Regions from separate parts of the Endozoicomonas gorgoniicola genome, predicted to be linked through region 1. Evidence: predicted binding sites of a transcription regulator. Region 1 holds the regulator's gene; the other holds the start of a gene.
The links. Region 1 encodes PhoB, which activates phosphate uptake and scavenging genes when phosphate is short. Its sites were predicted from a motif close to TGTCATANNNNTGTCANA; they were not measured.
Positions count from the first base shown of each region.

Region 2: NX722_RS20290 (PstS family phosphate ABC transporter substrate-binding protein) is a predicted target of PhoB. The motif match lies at 2,580-2,597, and genes of this name have one in related genera.

Region 1 is NZ_JAPFCC010000001.1:5,211,558-5,219,653, forward strand. Features, by position in the region: gene NX722_RS23340 (SpoVR family protein) at 1-918, shown strand, start outside; gene NX722_RS23345 (H-NS family histone-like protein) at 1,292-1,708, shown strand; gene phoR (phosphate regulon sensor histidine kinase PhoR) at 1,788-3,104, opposite strand; gene phoB (phosphate regulon transcriptional regulator PhoB) at 3,138-3,827, opposite strand; gene ubiA (4-hydroxybenzoate octaprenyltransferase) at 3,964-4,872, opposite strand; gene NX722_RS23365 (chorismate--pyruvate lyase family protein) at 4,939-5,499, opposite strand; gene NX722_RS23370 (NCS2 family permease) at 5,631-6,869, opposite strand; gene NX722_RS23375 (rubredoxin) at 7,170-7,337, shown strand; gene NX722_RS23380 (HU family DNA-binding protein) at 7,471-7,746, shown strand; gene NX722_RS23385 (hypothetical protein) at 7,818-8,096, opposite strand, start outside.
Region 2 is NZ_JAPFCC010000001.1:4,486,704-4,494,799, reverse strand. Features, by position in the region: gene NX722_RS20295 (Na+/H+ antiporter family protein) at 49-1,371, shown strand; gene NX722_RS20290 (PstS family phosphate ABC transporter substrate-binding protein) at 1,443-2,363, opposite strand; gene NX722_RS20285 (ATP-binding protein) at 2,719-3,933, opposite strand; gene NX722_RS20280 (TRAP transporter small permease subunit) at 4,282-4,818, shown strand; gene NX722_RS20275 (TRAP transporter large permease) at 4,811-6,205, shown strand; gene NX722_RS20270 (acyl-CoA thioesterase) at 6,287-6,688, shown strand; gene NX722_RS20265 (response regulator) at 6,678-7,079, opposite strand; gene NX722_RS20260 (fumarylacetoacetate hydrolase family protein) at 7,168-7,836, opposite strand; gene NX722_RS20255 (DUF4404 family protein) at 7,960-8,096, shown strand, end outside.

The sequences.
Region 1 (8,096 bases):
GAATACATTCAGCGAACCCTGAACGACATCTGGAGTACGATTCCCAAGGCAGAAGAGAAAGAGGAAAAGAAAAAAGTCCGCTTTCCCAAAGATCCGGAAGAAAATGTACTGTATTTTCTGGAAAAACACGCACCACTGCTGGAAACCTGGCAGCGTGAACTGGTGCGTATTGTCCGGAAAATTGCCCAGTATTATTACCCACAACGGCAGACTCAGGTGATGAACGAAGGCTGGGCCACCTTCTGGCATTACAATCTGATGAATGAACTGCACAACGAAGGCAAAGTGACGGACGGCTTTATTATGGAGTTTCTGCACTCGCACTCTAATGTTATTTACCAGCCTTCGTTTGACAGCCCGCATTACAGTGGTATCAACCCTTATACTCTTGGCTTCAGCATGTTTCAGGATATTCGCCGAATCTGCGAAGACCCGACGGATGAAGACAGAGAGTGGTTTCCGGATATTGCTGGTAGCGACTGGCTCGAAACCGTGCATTTCGCCATGAAAAACTTCAAGGATGAAAGCTTTATCCTGCAATTCCTTTCCCCAAAAGTCATGCGGGATTTAAAGCTGTTTTCAGTGCTGGACGATGACAGTAAGTCCTATCTTGAGGTGGATGCCATTCATAACGGATCGGGCTATAAAGAGGTCAGGGAAGCGCTGGCAGCCCAGTACAATCTGGGCAATCGGGAACCTAATATTCAGGTGTACAGCGTCGACACCCGGGGCGACAGGACATTAACACTGAAGCACTATGAACATCAGGGGCGGCCGCTGGATAAAACCACACCTGAGTTGTTAAAGCACATTCACCGGTTGTGGCAATTTGATGTCACCATGGAAACCTGTCAGGGTGATAAAGTGATTCAGTCTTATCACTGTCCGGAAAAAAGCGCATCGTCAAAAGATAAGTAAATCAAAGTATTGAATCTTTATTGCTGACAAAGCAGAGTCGTCGACTTCACAGGCGCTCTGCTGGATTATAAAGGTTAATGAAATCTTACATCGATTGATTCCCGTCAATTTTTGAATACCATTTACAGGAAAAGAACAATTTGCAGACAATCTCAATTCAGGGAATAAATAAAATATTGATAACCCCCGTTTTAAGTCAGCAAGGTTATATTGTATTCATTTAATTAGATGTTTTTATATTTTTATTTCGTAAATTAGACTTGAATACTTCCATCAATTAAAACCTTGCTGTATAAATAAGGACACTTAGATTAATACCCAAGTCCGTACAAACATAATTCGGATATTAAGTCAGATGAGGGAGTCATTTTAAATGAACGTTTTTGAAGAAATTCAACATCGCCTGAGCAGCAAAACCCGTATTCGTTCCCTGTTCAAAGATGTTCATGCTGAAGATCTTGAGCGCATCATTTCTCGCATGAACGACGTTCTTGCTGAAAAGCTGGAAGCTCGCGATAAAGAAGACGAAAAGCGCCAGGCCAAAATGGAAAGCATCGAAGCGATCAAACAAATTATGAATGATCGTGGCGTATCTCTGGATGATCTGGGTGCTCTGGAAGTGGAACTACCTAAAAAGCGTCGTAATATTCAGAAGTACACTTTTGAATATCAGACTGAAGCAGGCGATACCATTCAGTGGCAAGGCGCAACCACTGGCCGTCTGCCTCGAGACTTCCAGGCTTACCTGGATCGCACTGGCAAAAAACGTCTGGATTGCGTTGCTGAATAATTCTTTCAGCCGCTACTGACAGCAAAAAGGGAGCCTCTGCTCCCTTTTTTATGTTGATACTATTGACCGTTTTGGTCACTCATTCATCGGCTAAAATCATCAGCCGTTTCTTGGGGAAATGACAGACAAACTTGCTGCCCTTGCCCGGATGACTGCTGATACTGATCCGCCCGCCGTGACGCAGCATAATGTGTTTTACAATGGCCAGCCCCAGGCCGGTTCCGCCGGTTGCATGACTACGACTCTTATCGACCCGGTAAAAACGCTCGGTTAATCGGGGAATATGGATAGGATCAATACCAATACCGTTATCTTCCACCATTAAATGGCCACGATCTTCATCCTGCCACCAGCGTACATGAATCTTGCCACCTGCCGGGGTATAGCGAACCGCATTGAACACCAGGTTCGAGAACGCACTGCGCAGCTCGTGGGCGCACCCCCCCAGCTCGGCATCTTCCGGGCATTCCAGATAAATCTTATGCTGACTTTCCCCACTTAATGCCTTGCCATCTTCAACAATGGCGTGCAGCATCGGTCGCAGGCTGACAGCGCTGTTCTCATCAATTTCAGCGGCTTCCAGTTTGGACAGCGTTAACAGATCCTGCACCAACCCCTGCATACGCAGTGACTGTTCCTGCATACGGTTCATGGCCTTGCTCCATATTGGTGGAAGATCATGATCGTGTACACCGTCAATCAACGTTTCCAGATAGCCTGAGATCACCGTTAGTGGCGTTCTGAGTTCATGGGAAACGTTTGCCACAAAGTCCTTACGCATGATTTCCAGCTGCATAAGGCGAGTGACATCGCGGACAATGATCATGCGGTTGCCACGACCATACACAGTAACATTGACTTCAATCTGGTACTCATCATTGAGTGGTGAGGGAATCAACAGTGGTTTTTGATAACGCCCCTGCTCAAAATAATCCACAAAACGTGGATCACGCAGCAAATTCGTGATGGGTTGTCCCTTGTCGTCGGGCGTCTTGAAGCCTAACAACTCTTCCGCAGCAAGGTTCCACCATTCAAGGTTGTTATGGCGGTCCACCATAATGACTGCATCTTTTAATGCGGTAGTGGAAGACTGGATTCGGTCTATAACCGTAGAAAGGCGACGGCGGGCGCGTCCATGGTGTTTCTGAAGGCGATAGATTCCGTCGAATATCTCACCCCATAAGCCTTTGCTTTCAGGCGGTTCTTCGTTGCGGTCTTTGGCTGCATGGAGCCAGTCCAGCAACCGGAACAGTTCTTTAACACTCCAGAGGCAATAAGTCATCAGTACGATGGAGAGCCCAAGAAAGGCATTGCCCAGAAGCCAGCCAAGGCAGAAGCCGACACCGGAAAGTAACAGCATTCGGCTCAGGACGTAAGATTTGGTAATACTGGTCATTCCGGCTCTATTTTCGAATTTTAATAAACTGTCTTAAACCTTTACCGAGAATCGGTAACCCGTACCGCGAACCGTCTGAACAAAGCCTTCATAGTCTGACCCCAGCGCCTTGCGCAGCCGACGAATATGTACGTCGACGGTTCGTTCTTCCACGTACACATTGCCTCCCCAGACCTGGTCCAGCAACTGCCCGCGCGTGTAAGCCCGTTCCTGGTGCGTCAGAAAGAACTGCAATAAACGGTATTCCGTGGGACCCATTTCTGCCGGGTTGCCGTTGATGCTGACGCGATGGCTTACAGGGTCAAGCTCAAGGCCTTTAATAATAATCGGGCTCTGGGCGTCCTGCCCACCGGCACGGCGCAGTACCGCTTTCAGGCGTGCTGCCAGCTCCCGTGGCGAGAAGGGTTTGACGATGTAATCGTCTGCACCCGTTTCCAGCCCCTGAATCTTATGGTCTTCCTCGCCTTTTGCGGTCAGCATGACAATGGGTATCTCAGAAGTCAGCTCATTGCGTTTTAAACGACGCGCAAATTCAATGCCGGAGATATCGGGCAACATCCAGTCCAGCAAAATAAGGTCTGGCTTGTGATCGATAACCTGAGCGTGTGCCTGTTTGGCGTCAGCCGCCTCCAGACAGTTATAACCCGCCATTTCCAGAGCGACTGAGACCATCTCCCTGATGGGTTCTTCGTCGTCGACGATGAGAATTGTTCTTCCTGACATGCCTGTTCACCTTTCCTGTCTCATCTGTTACAGAACCTGGCAGCCTGTTTTGCCAGATAAAATCCCATTTGCGCCATTACACAGTTCAAATGTTACAAACAGATGACACCTCTATCTTATGGAAACTAAAAAAGGCTTAAACATAACCAAAAGCAATGCCCAAGAAAATGACGGCTCCTACCCAATGGTTACTAAGAAACGCTTTAAAGCAGTCCATTCTTTCCCGATTTCGCGTCCGTAGCTGCTGATGAACAAACATCCCTGCTGCAACTACCAGAGAACAATAAAAACTCAGGCCAAGACCTGCCTGAATACCGACCATTACTAATGTACCAAGAGCCAGGCATTGAAGGATGCCGATAATGATGTTGTCCAGATCACCAAACAAAATAGCGGTCGACTTAATACCAATTTTCACATCATCATCACGATCCACCATGGCGTACTGAGTATCGTAACCTACTGTCCAGAACACGTTGCCAAGAAACAATAACCAACCAATCTGGCTTATCGTTCCACTTTCCGCTGCGTAGGCCATGGGGATAGCCCAGCCAAAAGCGGCTCCCAGAACCACCTGGGGCAAATGAGTAAAACGTTTGGCAAATGGATAAACAGCCGCAAGTGCAAGCCCACCCAGAGAGAGCATGATCGTCAAAAGGTTCGTAAGAAGAACCAAAACAAAAGACAGGGCGACCAGGAGCGAGAAAAAGAGCAGAGCCTCTTTTTCATTGATTTTTCCCGTTACCAGAGGGCGGTTGCAGGTTCTTTTTACACTGCCGTCATAGTGGCGGTCAGCATAATCGTTGATGACACAGCCGGCACTGCGCATCAGAACCACTCCGGCAATAAAAATTAACAGGTTTTTCAGGCTTGGCAGACCTTCTGCTGCCATCCACAATGCCCAAAGGGTGGGCCATAACAAGAGGTAGATGCCAATAGGGCGATCCAGCCGACACAGCTGGACAAAATCCTTTATGCGGGGGTAGCGGGCAGAAAAAGATTGAAGGTTGGAAAAGTCCCCCGCCAGTTTTTTAAGGTACGTCATGATGATTGTCATTTTTGCAACTGGCTTGGGTTTCAGTCTAACAGGTTAGACTTTCTATAAGTACTCTTACATAAGCTCTGGATTATATTCCGGTAAAAAAACTTCACAAACCGAAATGGCTTTACCATTCAGGTAAAACTGTGAGCGCCTTCCCCAGGCACTTTCTTCATAGTAGGGTCGATCTAAATGCAGGTTAAACTGGCAGGCAGGCAGTTCATCGATCTCAATCTGCCCCCGTTTAAGTGATGGCTGATTAAACAGAAACTCTCCCAGCGGGCGTTCTCCCAGCTCCAGTAATTCCCGGTTTACCCCGGTCAGGCTGCTGGCAGGCAGTACACTTCTGGCAAACACAGCGGGGCGATCATCGACAATGAGTAACACTTCCCGAATGCTTGCCATTTCATGATGGCACCCAAGAAATTCCAGCTCTGAACGGGAAGGAATGCCCCATTCATGCCTCAGCACTTTGACCCGGAACTGTCTGGTACACATAGACTTCAGACGCTGAGTCAGAGATCCGGAATCAAGCAGCCAACTTCTGTAGGGTTCCGGAATATTCCTCATACACTCATCGGTCAGCACGGGTTTGGGCTGCCAGGTCTGGTGAGCAAAATCTATAAACGGCATTGGTTGTATTCAACTGATCTGCTGACTATCCAGAACACAATAGCACTTTGAGACAGGGTTCTGTAGGAGGATTCTTTAGCAGAGCAAGGTGTGCAGGACGCACACCTTTTGCAGGAGGGAAACTGAAGTATTCAGATACCAAAAAATACAAACTTCAGTGCAAACAGCGCAGCCAGAACCCAGACACTAATGCTCACATCAGAAGTCCGGCCAGCCAGCATCTTGATGACCGGGTAAGCAATAAAACCAAGGGCAATGCCGTTAGCGATAGAGAAGCTCAGGGGCATCATAATAGTGGTGATCAATACCGGCCCGGCTTCGGTCAGGTCATCCCAGTCAATGCGGGTCAGATTGCCTACCATCAGAACCGCGACATAAACCAGTGCGCCCGCTGTTGCATAGGCAGGCACCATTCCAGCCAGAGGCGACAGGAACATACACAGCAGGAACAATACACCCACAGTGACAGCCGTCAAACCAGTACGGCCACCAACTGCAACGCCGGAGGCGCTTTCAACGTAAGTGGTAACTGTTGGCGTACCCATAATGGCACCCATCCAGGACGCTGCCCCATCGGTCATGAGTGCGCGATTCATGTTGGTCATCTTGCCATTTTCGTCGGCCAGACCTGCCTTGTCTCCCACAGCAATCAAAGTGCCGGTGGTGTCGAACAGGTTTACAAACATGAAGGCAACAATGACACCAATCATCTGAGGCGACAGAGCACCCATAATATCCAGCTTGCCAACAATGGGGGCAACGCTGGGTGGTGTAGCCACAATGCCGGTAAAGGACACGTCACCAGCGATCAGGGCAATCAGGGAGACAATACCAATAGCAATCAATACCGATGCTTTAATTCCACGGAAAGACAGACCCAGAATCAGGAACAGGCTCAGGCTCGCCATCAGCGGGCCAAACTGAGTGATATCCCCCAGGGTAACAATGGTTCCGGGGCTGGCCACCACGACTCCGGCACTTTTAAGGCCAATCAGCGCCAGAAACAGGCCGATACCACTGGTGATACCCACCCGAAGTCCGGCAGGAATGCTGTCGATGATCCATTCACGGACTTTAAACAGGCTTAACAGCATAAAGCCAATACCGCCCCAGAACACAGCACCCATGGCCTGTTCCCAGCTGTATCCCATGCCCTGAACAACGGCATAGGCAAAGAAAGCATTCAGTCCCATGCCCGGAGCCAGGCCAACCGGCCAGTTTGCGTAGACACCAATAAAGATGCTGCTGAGACCTGCGACCAGGCAGGTTGCGGCAAACAGTGCACCGGAATCCATACCGGCATCTGACAAAATAGCCGGAATAACAAAGATCACATAACACATGGTGATGAAGGTGGTTGCACCGGCCATCAGCTCCGTTTTAACGGTGGTATTGTGTGCGCTCAGTTTGAAAATGCGTTCGAGAAACGAAGGTTTCAGCCCTGCGGAGGTGCCGAGAACCTCCTGTGTCGTGTTATTCACACCTGACTCCTCAATAGTTCAAGTGTTTATTATCCAACAATGGTACCAATATTCATATTAGGGAAAAGCACATTCAATTTAGTTGAATGTGAAGTGTTTGTCTGAAATTGAATGGCAGGCCCATTGACTGGATTTACACCCTGACTAAAGCTATAAAAACTAAAACCATCGAGAGAGAGGGGGAGGAGTATGAAAAAGTGGCAATGTATTGTCTGTGGGCTGATTTACGACGAAGCAGAAGGCTGGCCAGAAGACGGCATAAAGCCTGGTACCCGCTGGGAAGATGTGCCGGAAGACTGGCTCTGTCCTGACTGTGGGGCTGAAAAGTCAGATTTTGAAATGCTGGAAATTGCCTGAATTCAGTTGAAAGCCCGACTATCAAGGCATTCAGGCGCATTCAGCTATTGCCCTTATGGCATCAGTGAATTAGTCTGTTTGTTGTTGCCTCACCAATGGGACACAAAAAAACAACAAGGGAGTCCATGACACCATGCGCAAACCAGATCTCGTTAATGCCATTGCCGATCAGGCAGACCTTACCAAAGACGAAGCCGGTAAGGCCCTGAACGCACTCATTGACGTTATTACCAAAGCACTCAAAGAAGAAGATACTGTGAGCCTTGTGGGCTTTGGTACTTTTCTGCAACGCAGTCGTGCAGCCAGGACCGGCAAGAACCCTCAAACCGGTGAAGCTATCCAGATCGCAGCCAGTAATACCGTTGCTTTCAAGCCGGGAAAAGCATTGAAAGATGCGGTAAACGATTAAGCATTACATTCCTGTTTTTATACAATAAAAGAGCTCGTTTGCAGTAGCATTCGAGCTCTTGTTGTAATGGGTCATCTCTGTTTTTTAAGCCAGATTTTTTCTGCAAAATGGCTGAGCGCCCAGAAACTCAATCCCAGCAAAACAAAAAACAAAGCTTGATGTATCACGTCCCAGACGTATTCAAAAAACATTGTATAAATAAGAAGGATGAAAAAGCTGATGCCCACACGCTGGTAAATATCATCATCCCACTTTGCCCCAACCCAAACGGCGACACCACTGGAAATGGCTAATGGCAAGTTCCACTGCCACAGTTCGAACTGAGACACGGCTTTCCAGTTTGCTGCGCT
Region 2 (8,096 bases), 720 kb from region 1:
AATATAAACAAACATTCAGTTAGCTGGAAATAACAATCAGGAAATTCAATGAACGCAGTAATTCTGGCCGTTACAGTGATGCTTGCGCTGAGTTTAATGCGCGTAAACGTTGTATTGGCACTGTTTCTGGGAGCCCTCACGGGTGGTCTGTCCGGTGGACTGGATATCCACGAAACCATAGCCGCTTTTTCTGAAGGTCTTGGCGGCGGTGCAGGCATTGCCCTGAGCTACGCCATGCTGGGTGCTTTTGCCGTTGCCATTTCACGCTCTGGCGTGCCTGAGTGGATGGCAGGCAAGATTATCAAAAAAGTGAAAAGTAATGCCAGGACAAATGGCAGAAATTCACTGAAGTATGGCGTGTTTGTCATGGTTCTTCTGATGGCATTTTCCTCTCAGAACCTTGTGCCTGTCCACATTGCCTTTATTCCAGTACTGATTCCACCGTTGCTGTCTGCCTTTAGTGCCATGAACATCGACCGTCGTCAGATTGCCTGCCTCCTGACGTTTGGTTTGACAGCCACTTACATGCTCGTACCTGTTGGCTTCGGTAATATCTACCTGATGCAGATTCTGGGTGGCAATCTGCAGAAAAACGGTCTGGATATCGACCTGAGCCTGATGCCTTCTGCCATGATGATACCAGTGAGTGGTATGTTCCTGGGCCTGCTGTTTGCGCTATTTGTCACCTATCGCAAACCTCGCTCCTACCACGTTGAAAAAAGCCAGCTGGCCCAGAACGAAGAAGTGACCCTGAACACAGCAAGTGTCGTTTCTGTCGTACTGGCCGTTGCTTCAGCACTGGGTATTCAACTCAGTACAGGCTCCATGGCTCTGGGTGCCGCTACCGGTTTCATCATTATGATTCTGGGTCGGGTCGTGTGCTGGCGCGAAGCGGATGACGTGTTTGCCCAGGGTCTGCGTATGATGGCAGCCTGTGGTTTTATCATGATCACTGCAGCCGGTTTTGCCGAAGTGCTGCGCACCACTGGCGACATTCCGGTTCTGGTGAATATGGTTCAGGATCTGGTTGGTGGCAGTCAGCCCATGGCGGCACTGATGATGCTCCTGGTTGGCCTGATGATCACCATGGGGATCGGCTCCTCGTTCTCCACAGTGCCAATCATCGCCACCCTGTACGTCCCTCTGGCTATGGCGCTGGGCTTTTCGCCACTGGCAACTGCTGCACTGGTAGGTACTGCGGGTGGTCTGGGTGATGCGGGTTCTCCAGCGTCTGACTCCACCATTGGTCCAACAGCAGGCCTGAATGCTGATGGACAGCACGACCACATTCGCGACTCCGTTCTTCCGACCTTCCTGCACTACAACCTGCCAATGATTATCTTTGGCTGGATTGCGGCAATGGTTTTGTAAAAACACTGAATAAAAAATCCCCGCACTGCCTCAGGTATGCGGGGATTTTTTATTTCAGCAGACTGGAGTGATCAGAGTTCCAGCGCACTCAGGTATTTTTCAACGACAGTGGTTGGCAGTGGAATATAACCATCCTTAACCACGACTTCCTGCCCCTGACGTGACAGAACCATCTTCAAAAATTCACGCTCCAGCGGAGGAAGCGCCTTGTTTGGCTGCTTGTTCACATAAACATAAAGGAAGCGAGCCAGTGGGTAGCTGTTGTTCACTGCATTCGCTGGCGTTGCATCAACAAAATCACCACCCGCTTTCTTCGCCAGAGGAACGGTACGGACGCTGGACGTCTTGTAACCGATACCAGAGTAACCCAGCCCGTTGATGGAGGCAGAAACCGACTGCACGACAGACGCCGAGCCGGGCTGTTCGTTGACATTGTTGCGGAAGTCGCCTTTGCACAGTGCCACTTTCTTGAAGTACCCGTAGGTTCCGGATACAGAGTTACGCCCATAAAGCTGGATAGAACGATTTTCCCAGGGGCCTCCCAGACCAGCCTGCCCCCAGGTAGTAATGTTCTGGTCGCCACCACACCGGCGGGTTGTGGAGAAGATGGCGTCCACCTGCGCCATAGTCAGCCCCTTGATGGGGTTATCCTTGTTCACAAAGACGGCCAGGGCATCAATCGCTACAGGAACCGGCGTAGGCTTGTAACCGTAACGTTTTTCAAAAGCTTCCAGCTCTTTGTCCTTCATCTTCCGGCTCATGGGGCCAATGTTGGAAGTGCCTTCCGTCAGGGCAGGAGGCGCAGTCGAAGAACCGGCAGCCTGAATCTGTACGTTGACATTCGGGTATTCGCGCTTGAAGTCTTCAGCCCAAAGGGTCATCAGGTTGGCCAGTGTATCGGAACCAACACTGGACAGGTTTCCGGATACACCACTGGATTTTTTATAGACCGGCATATCGGCGTCAATCTGGCTGGCCACTGCGGTCTGCATTCCAGCAACTCCTGTTACCAGAGCCACAGCAGTGATAAGCGCTTTCAGTTTCATTGGTTGGTCTCTCCTGAGAGGGTTCTTGTTATTCGTTGCGTTCTATTCCGCGTTTGAGACGATACAGACCCAACAGCCATGAACGGACTTGCCAGCTTCGCATGCAGGAACAAATGTTCATGGTAATAAAATTGTCTGATGGCTGAAATCATAGGGAGGGAATATGACAATTATGTGAACAGCAGGAAAACCAACGGTTAATCCTTGAATAATCGTTCGCTGCTATGAGACAGAGTTTAAATTACGTTGGGGTTGAGAGAGGAAAGGGCCACTCATGCTTTGATTCCCTTATGCTCCACCGCTAGCTGAAGAGCACATCGAATGGCACTGCAGTAATTCTGTCGCTTAGTTTCACGACTTTACTACCAGTGTATACAACTATCCCACGCTCAATTCCGCCTGTTTCGACTAGCTTATACAGAGTACCAAAATTAGCGCTGCTGATGCTCATACTCGATTTTATTTCTATTGCCGTGCTGCATTTGGGTCCGGATAGAATCACATCAACCTCATTTTTTTTCCGATCCCGATAGTGAAAAATCTGGTACTCATTTTCTGAATTTGTAATCTGTTTAAAAACCTCAGAGACAACAAACGTTTCAAAAACATTTCCTAGCAAATTCCTGTTTTTCACAAAGTCATCCGCAGTAAGCTGACGGGTAGCGCATAATAATCCCGTATCTAAAAAATGGACTTTCGGAGCCTTGGTTTGCCTCTTTAACTCGTTTGCATGCCAGACCGGTATTTTTTTCACCAGAAACATACTTTCCAGGGCTGATAAGTATTTGGTAACTGTCGCGGCACTAAGGCCGGCTGACCGCGATAGAGCGTTTATATTCAGCACAGAGGACGTCAGTGCGGCCAAAGCTGTGAACATTTGCGTCAGTTCTGCTGCTTTTGACAGCTCAAAAACTTGCGTAATGTCACGATTAATCAATGCAGTAGAGTAGGCAGAAAACCATGCTTTTCGCCGTCTTTTTATGCGCTGTGATATCTCCGGATACCCACCCATCGTAATTTTGTCAAATAACTCTTCCTGACTGGTAGTACCTTCAATCTCAGTAAAATCGTTTGATTCCAGCCTTTTTAGAAATGAACTGGTTCCGCCTGCCAGCTCTGACTGTGAAAATGGCAGCAACGTTAGAAATTCAATCCTGCCAGCCATAGAATCTGACAACCGGGGTACTGCAAGCAGGTCTGCAGATCCGGTTAGTACGAATGAGCCTGGCTGCCGATCTTCATCAACCAGCAGCTTTATTGTGGCCATTATTTCCGGACAACGTTGGATCTCATCTATGATCGCTGGCTTTTTTAGTGTCCTGAGAAGACCTTGAGGATCAGTCTTAGCCAGCATCAAGCTATCTTCATCATCTAGCGTGATATAGCTTGCATTTTTGACTATGTGTCTGGCTGTAGTTGTTTTACCTGATTGCCTTGGGCCAATAATAGCAACAACCGGAGTGTCGGTGAGAGCATCTAAAATCTTGTTTTCAATGTCTCTTTTTATGTATGCCAAAGCTTAAGACTCCAAAATTCAGGCATTTAAATAGTTAATTCTGAGTATAGTGACAGGGGTAAAAAATACAAATAATGTGGGGTAAAAAATGAAAATAATGTAGGGTAAAAAATATAAATATATTAGGGTATAAAAAGTAAATAGGGCAGGGTATAAAAATTAAATAGGGCAGGGTAAGGAATAACCCTCTCCCTCTGCACTCAAAAAACAGTGGCGATAAGATTACAGCGAGGGTGATGGGGATGTATAGACTTTTTGTAAGTAGAGCCTGTCCATCGTTTTGCAGGTTCAGGCTGTGGCTGGGTATAATCCAAAACCACCATAACAATAATAAGTCAGGGGAATCTCATGAAATCCGGCTGGATTGTGCTGCACAAAGTTGTAGCCGGGATCGATCAGTTGACGGAAAAAACCGGTCAACTGATCAGTTGGTTTAATCTCTTACTGGTTCTGTCCGTCTGTCTTGTGGTTTTGCTGCGTTACTTTCTTAATGTTGGCTCTATTGCCCTGCAGGAAACCGCCATGTACTTCCATGCGCTGATCTTTCTCGGGGCCAGCGGTTACACCCTTAAACACCAGGAACACGTCAGGGTTGATGTATTTTACCGGCGCCTGTCGCCAAAAGGTCAGGCTCTGGTGAACAGTATGGGTACGCTATTTCTGCTCATTCCTGTTTGCCTGTTTATTGGGTTTATGAGCTGGGAATACGTAATGCAGTCCTGGAGCATTATGGAAACCTCCACGGACCCGGGAGGCTTGCCTGCTGTTTTCCTGCTGAAAAGCCTGATCCTGTTTCTGGCCTTCACCCTGTTTTTACAGGGTATTGCTGAACTCCTCCGCTCATTAATGCTACTGGCTGACGTACAGGAGGTGCAGCATGGCTGAATTAATAGCTGAGTTTATCCCCCTGGTTATGTTCGCCTGTGTCTGCGCTGTGCTGATGATTGGCTATCCGGTCGCTTTTTCCCTGGCAGGTACCGCCCTGATTTTCGCAGCCATCGGTACACTAACAGGACACTTTGACGACTCTTTCCTGACAGCCTTACCCAGTCGTTTATTTGGCATTGTTGGCAACCAGACGTTACTGGCGGTTCCACTGTTTGTTTTTATGGGCGTCATGCTTGAAAAGTCCAGAGTTGCAGAAAACCTGCTGGAAAGCATGGCCCGGCTCTTTGGTCAGCTGCGTGGGGGACTGGGGCTTTCCGTAACAGTGGTGGGTATGTTGTTAGCAGCCAGTACCGGTATTGTCGGTGCCACAGTGGTCACTATGGGACTGTTATCGCTACCGACCATGCTGCGCAGAGGCTATTCTGCCCAGCTGGCTACCGGCACCATCTGTGCGACTGGCAGCCTTGGACAAATTATTCCTCCTTCCATTGCACTGGTTTTGTTAGGGGACGTGTTGTCCACCGCCTATCAGCAGGCTCAGCTGAATATGGGAATTTTCTCTCCCAAAACCGTATCGGTTGGCGACCTGTTTGTGGGGGCACTGATTCCGGGACTGTTGCTGGTTCTTGCTTACTCGGTGTATATCATGGCCGTGGCATGGCTGAAACCTGAGTCAGCACCTGCGTTAACCGATGAGGAGATTAAACAGTTTGATGAAGGCAGCCAGACCCCATTGTTGATGACGCTGCTGCCTCCGGTGCTGCTGATTATCGTTGTACTCGGGTCTATCCTCACAGGCATTGCCACACCAACAGAAGCTGCAGGCGTCGGCGCTTTGGGCGCTATTGCCCTTGCAGCTGCACGGCGGCAGATTCATCGTGAGATTCTGCATGAAGTGGTGACCTGTACCACCAAAATCACCTGCATGGTGTTCCTGATTCTTATCGGAGCGTCGGTGTTCTCGCTGGTGTTCCGGGGGTTTGGTGGTGAAGAGCTGATTCAGTCTCTGTTTAAAAGCCTGCCCGGCGGTGTTTTCACAGCGGTACTGCTGGTGATGGTGGTCATGTTTCTGCTCGGCTTTATTCTTGATTTCATTGAGATCACCTTTGTTATCGTGCCAATGGTGGGGCCCGTCCTGCTGGCTATGGGTGTAGACCCGGTCTGGCTTGGCATTATGATTGCTGTTAACTTGCAAACCTCTTTTTTAACCCCTCCTTTTGGCTTTGCCCTGTTTTACCTGCGAGGGGTTGCTCCAAAAGAGGTGGCAACAGCGGATATCTACAAAGGCGTAGTGCCTTTTATCGCCATTCAGCTGATTATGCTGGTCGCATTGGCAGTCTGGCCACAGTTGGCCACCTGGCTGCCAGCACACATCTATGGCTGATGCGCCATAAAAACAATTTTTGTTAAAAGAGCAAAAGCTGAACCCGCAGCAGACAATAAGAAGAAGACCGGGAGAGAATGAATGAATCTCGTGAACGATGACAACCCAGTACCTCAGGGGGAACTGACTCTGAAGGTACTGGCAGATAACCAATCCACCAATCACACCGGCGATGTATTTGCTGGCTGGGTAGCGATGAATGTCGACCAGGCTGGAGAAATTCAGGCCAGAAAAGTTGCCAAAGGCAGAGTCGTTACCGTCAGCATTGGTGCTATGAGCTTTATGCGGCCGGTACAGGTTGGTGACATTATTGGCTTGTACAGCCGGGTAACAGAAGTGGGCAAAACATCCATCCGGGTGATTGTGGAAGCCTGGATAGAAAACGACAACGGCGACTCTGTTTCACAGAAAAAGCTGACAGAAACCTCAATGGTCTTTGTGGCGGTTGATGGCTCAGGCAGTACTCAACGCATTAACCGTTGAGTTTGTCAGACCAGCGTTGTAACAGTCCGGTCATTTTATCAACCGTCACGGGCTTGTCGATGAAATCATCCATGCCGGCCTGTTGAAAAGCCTGCTGGTCTTCATCCGTAACGTTGGCGGTAAAAGCAATAATAGGGATCTGGTCATAAGACTGGCCGGATGCCCTGATGGTTCGGGTGGCTTCCATGCCATCCATAACCGGCATGATGCAATCCATCAACACCAGGTCGAATGACTCCTGCGCTACTTTCTGAACGGCAGCTTCTCCATTTTCTACGATGATCACAGAGCAACCCAGTTTTTTCAGCAGTGCCTGCGCCACCATCTGATTAACCGGGTTGTCTTCTGCGACCAGGATTTTGAGTTTAAAGTCAGGCAGTGTTTCTGACACCAGATAGCCCTTTCGGCAGATTAACTATCTATTTAAAACTATCTATTTAAAACTACCTATTTAACTATCTGGCACCCAGGGCAAATCTTTAGGACGCCCGACAAGAGGTTTCGACAGAAAAAACATCCTTTATTGCCAGTTCCAGACGATCACCTGCGTACAGCGGCGCCACTCCTTTAGGGGTACCGGAAAGCACTATATCCCCTGGTTCCAGAGTGAAGTGCCGGCTGATGTAACTCAACAGCCCCGGAATAGACGTCAGCATATTAGCGCTGGTGTCCTGCTGCCGGACTTCACCATTTATTTTCAGACTGAAGGCTATGTTTTCGAGATCAGGCAGGTGTTCTTTCGCGACAAACGATGAGACCGGACAGCTGCCATCAAAAGCCTTGGCTACCTCCCAGGGCAGCCCCCGGCTTTTCATTTTTGCCTGCAGGTCTCTGAGGGTCAGGTCCAGAGCCAGCCCTAACGCCTTAATAGCATCTGTCGCTTCATGCTCACTGGCATTGCAGAGAGGTTTATCAATCAGCAGGGCAATCTCTGTTTCAAAATGCACGTCGCCCCGGTTCCGGGGAATTTTAAACGGCAGCTCCAGGTGTACGACAGAGCTTGTTGGTTTAATAAACAACACCGGGTCATCCGGCAGCGGATTGTTTAGTTCTTCAGCGTGTTCGGCATAGTTTCTGCCAACACAGACAATTTTACCCGTTGGAAGGTCAATACGGTCGCCACTAAGCCAGCGGTGCCTGTACTTCATCTAGGCTTCCTTTTTATCTTATCATTGTAATGTGGCCGATACGTTCCCGGCAGCCCGGAGCCCAACAAGATAACCATTGGCCCTGAATTATTCCATCAGGCTTCCAAGCCGAAGGAGAGAACCATGTCAGAAGAACTCCATCTCAATATCCAGGATCTGCACGACTTGCTGCAAGGTCAGCCTGTTGATGATTGCACGGCTGGTTCACTGAAACAGATCACCGACGAAATCCAGATTGCACTGGCACAGGCAGAAGGTGA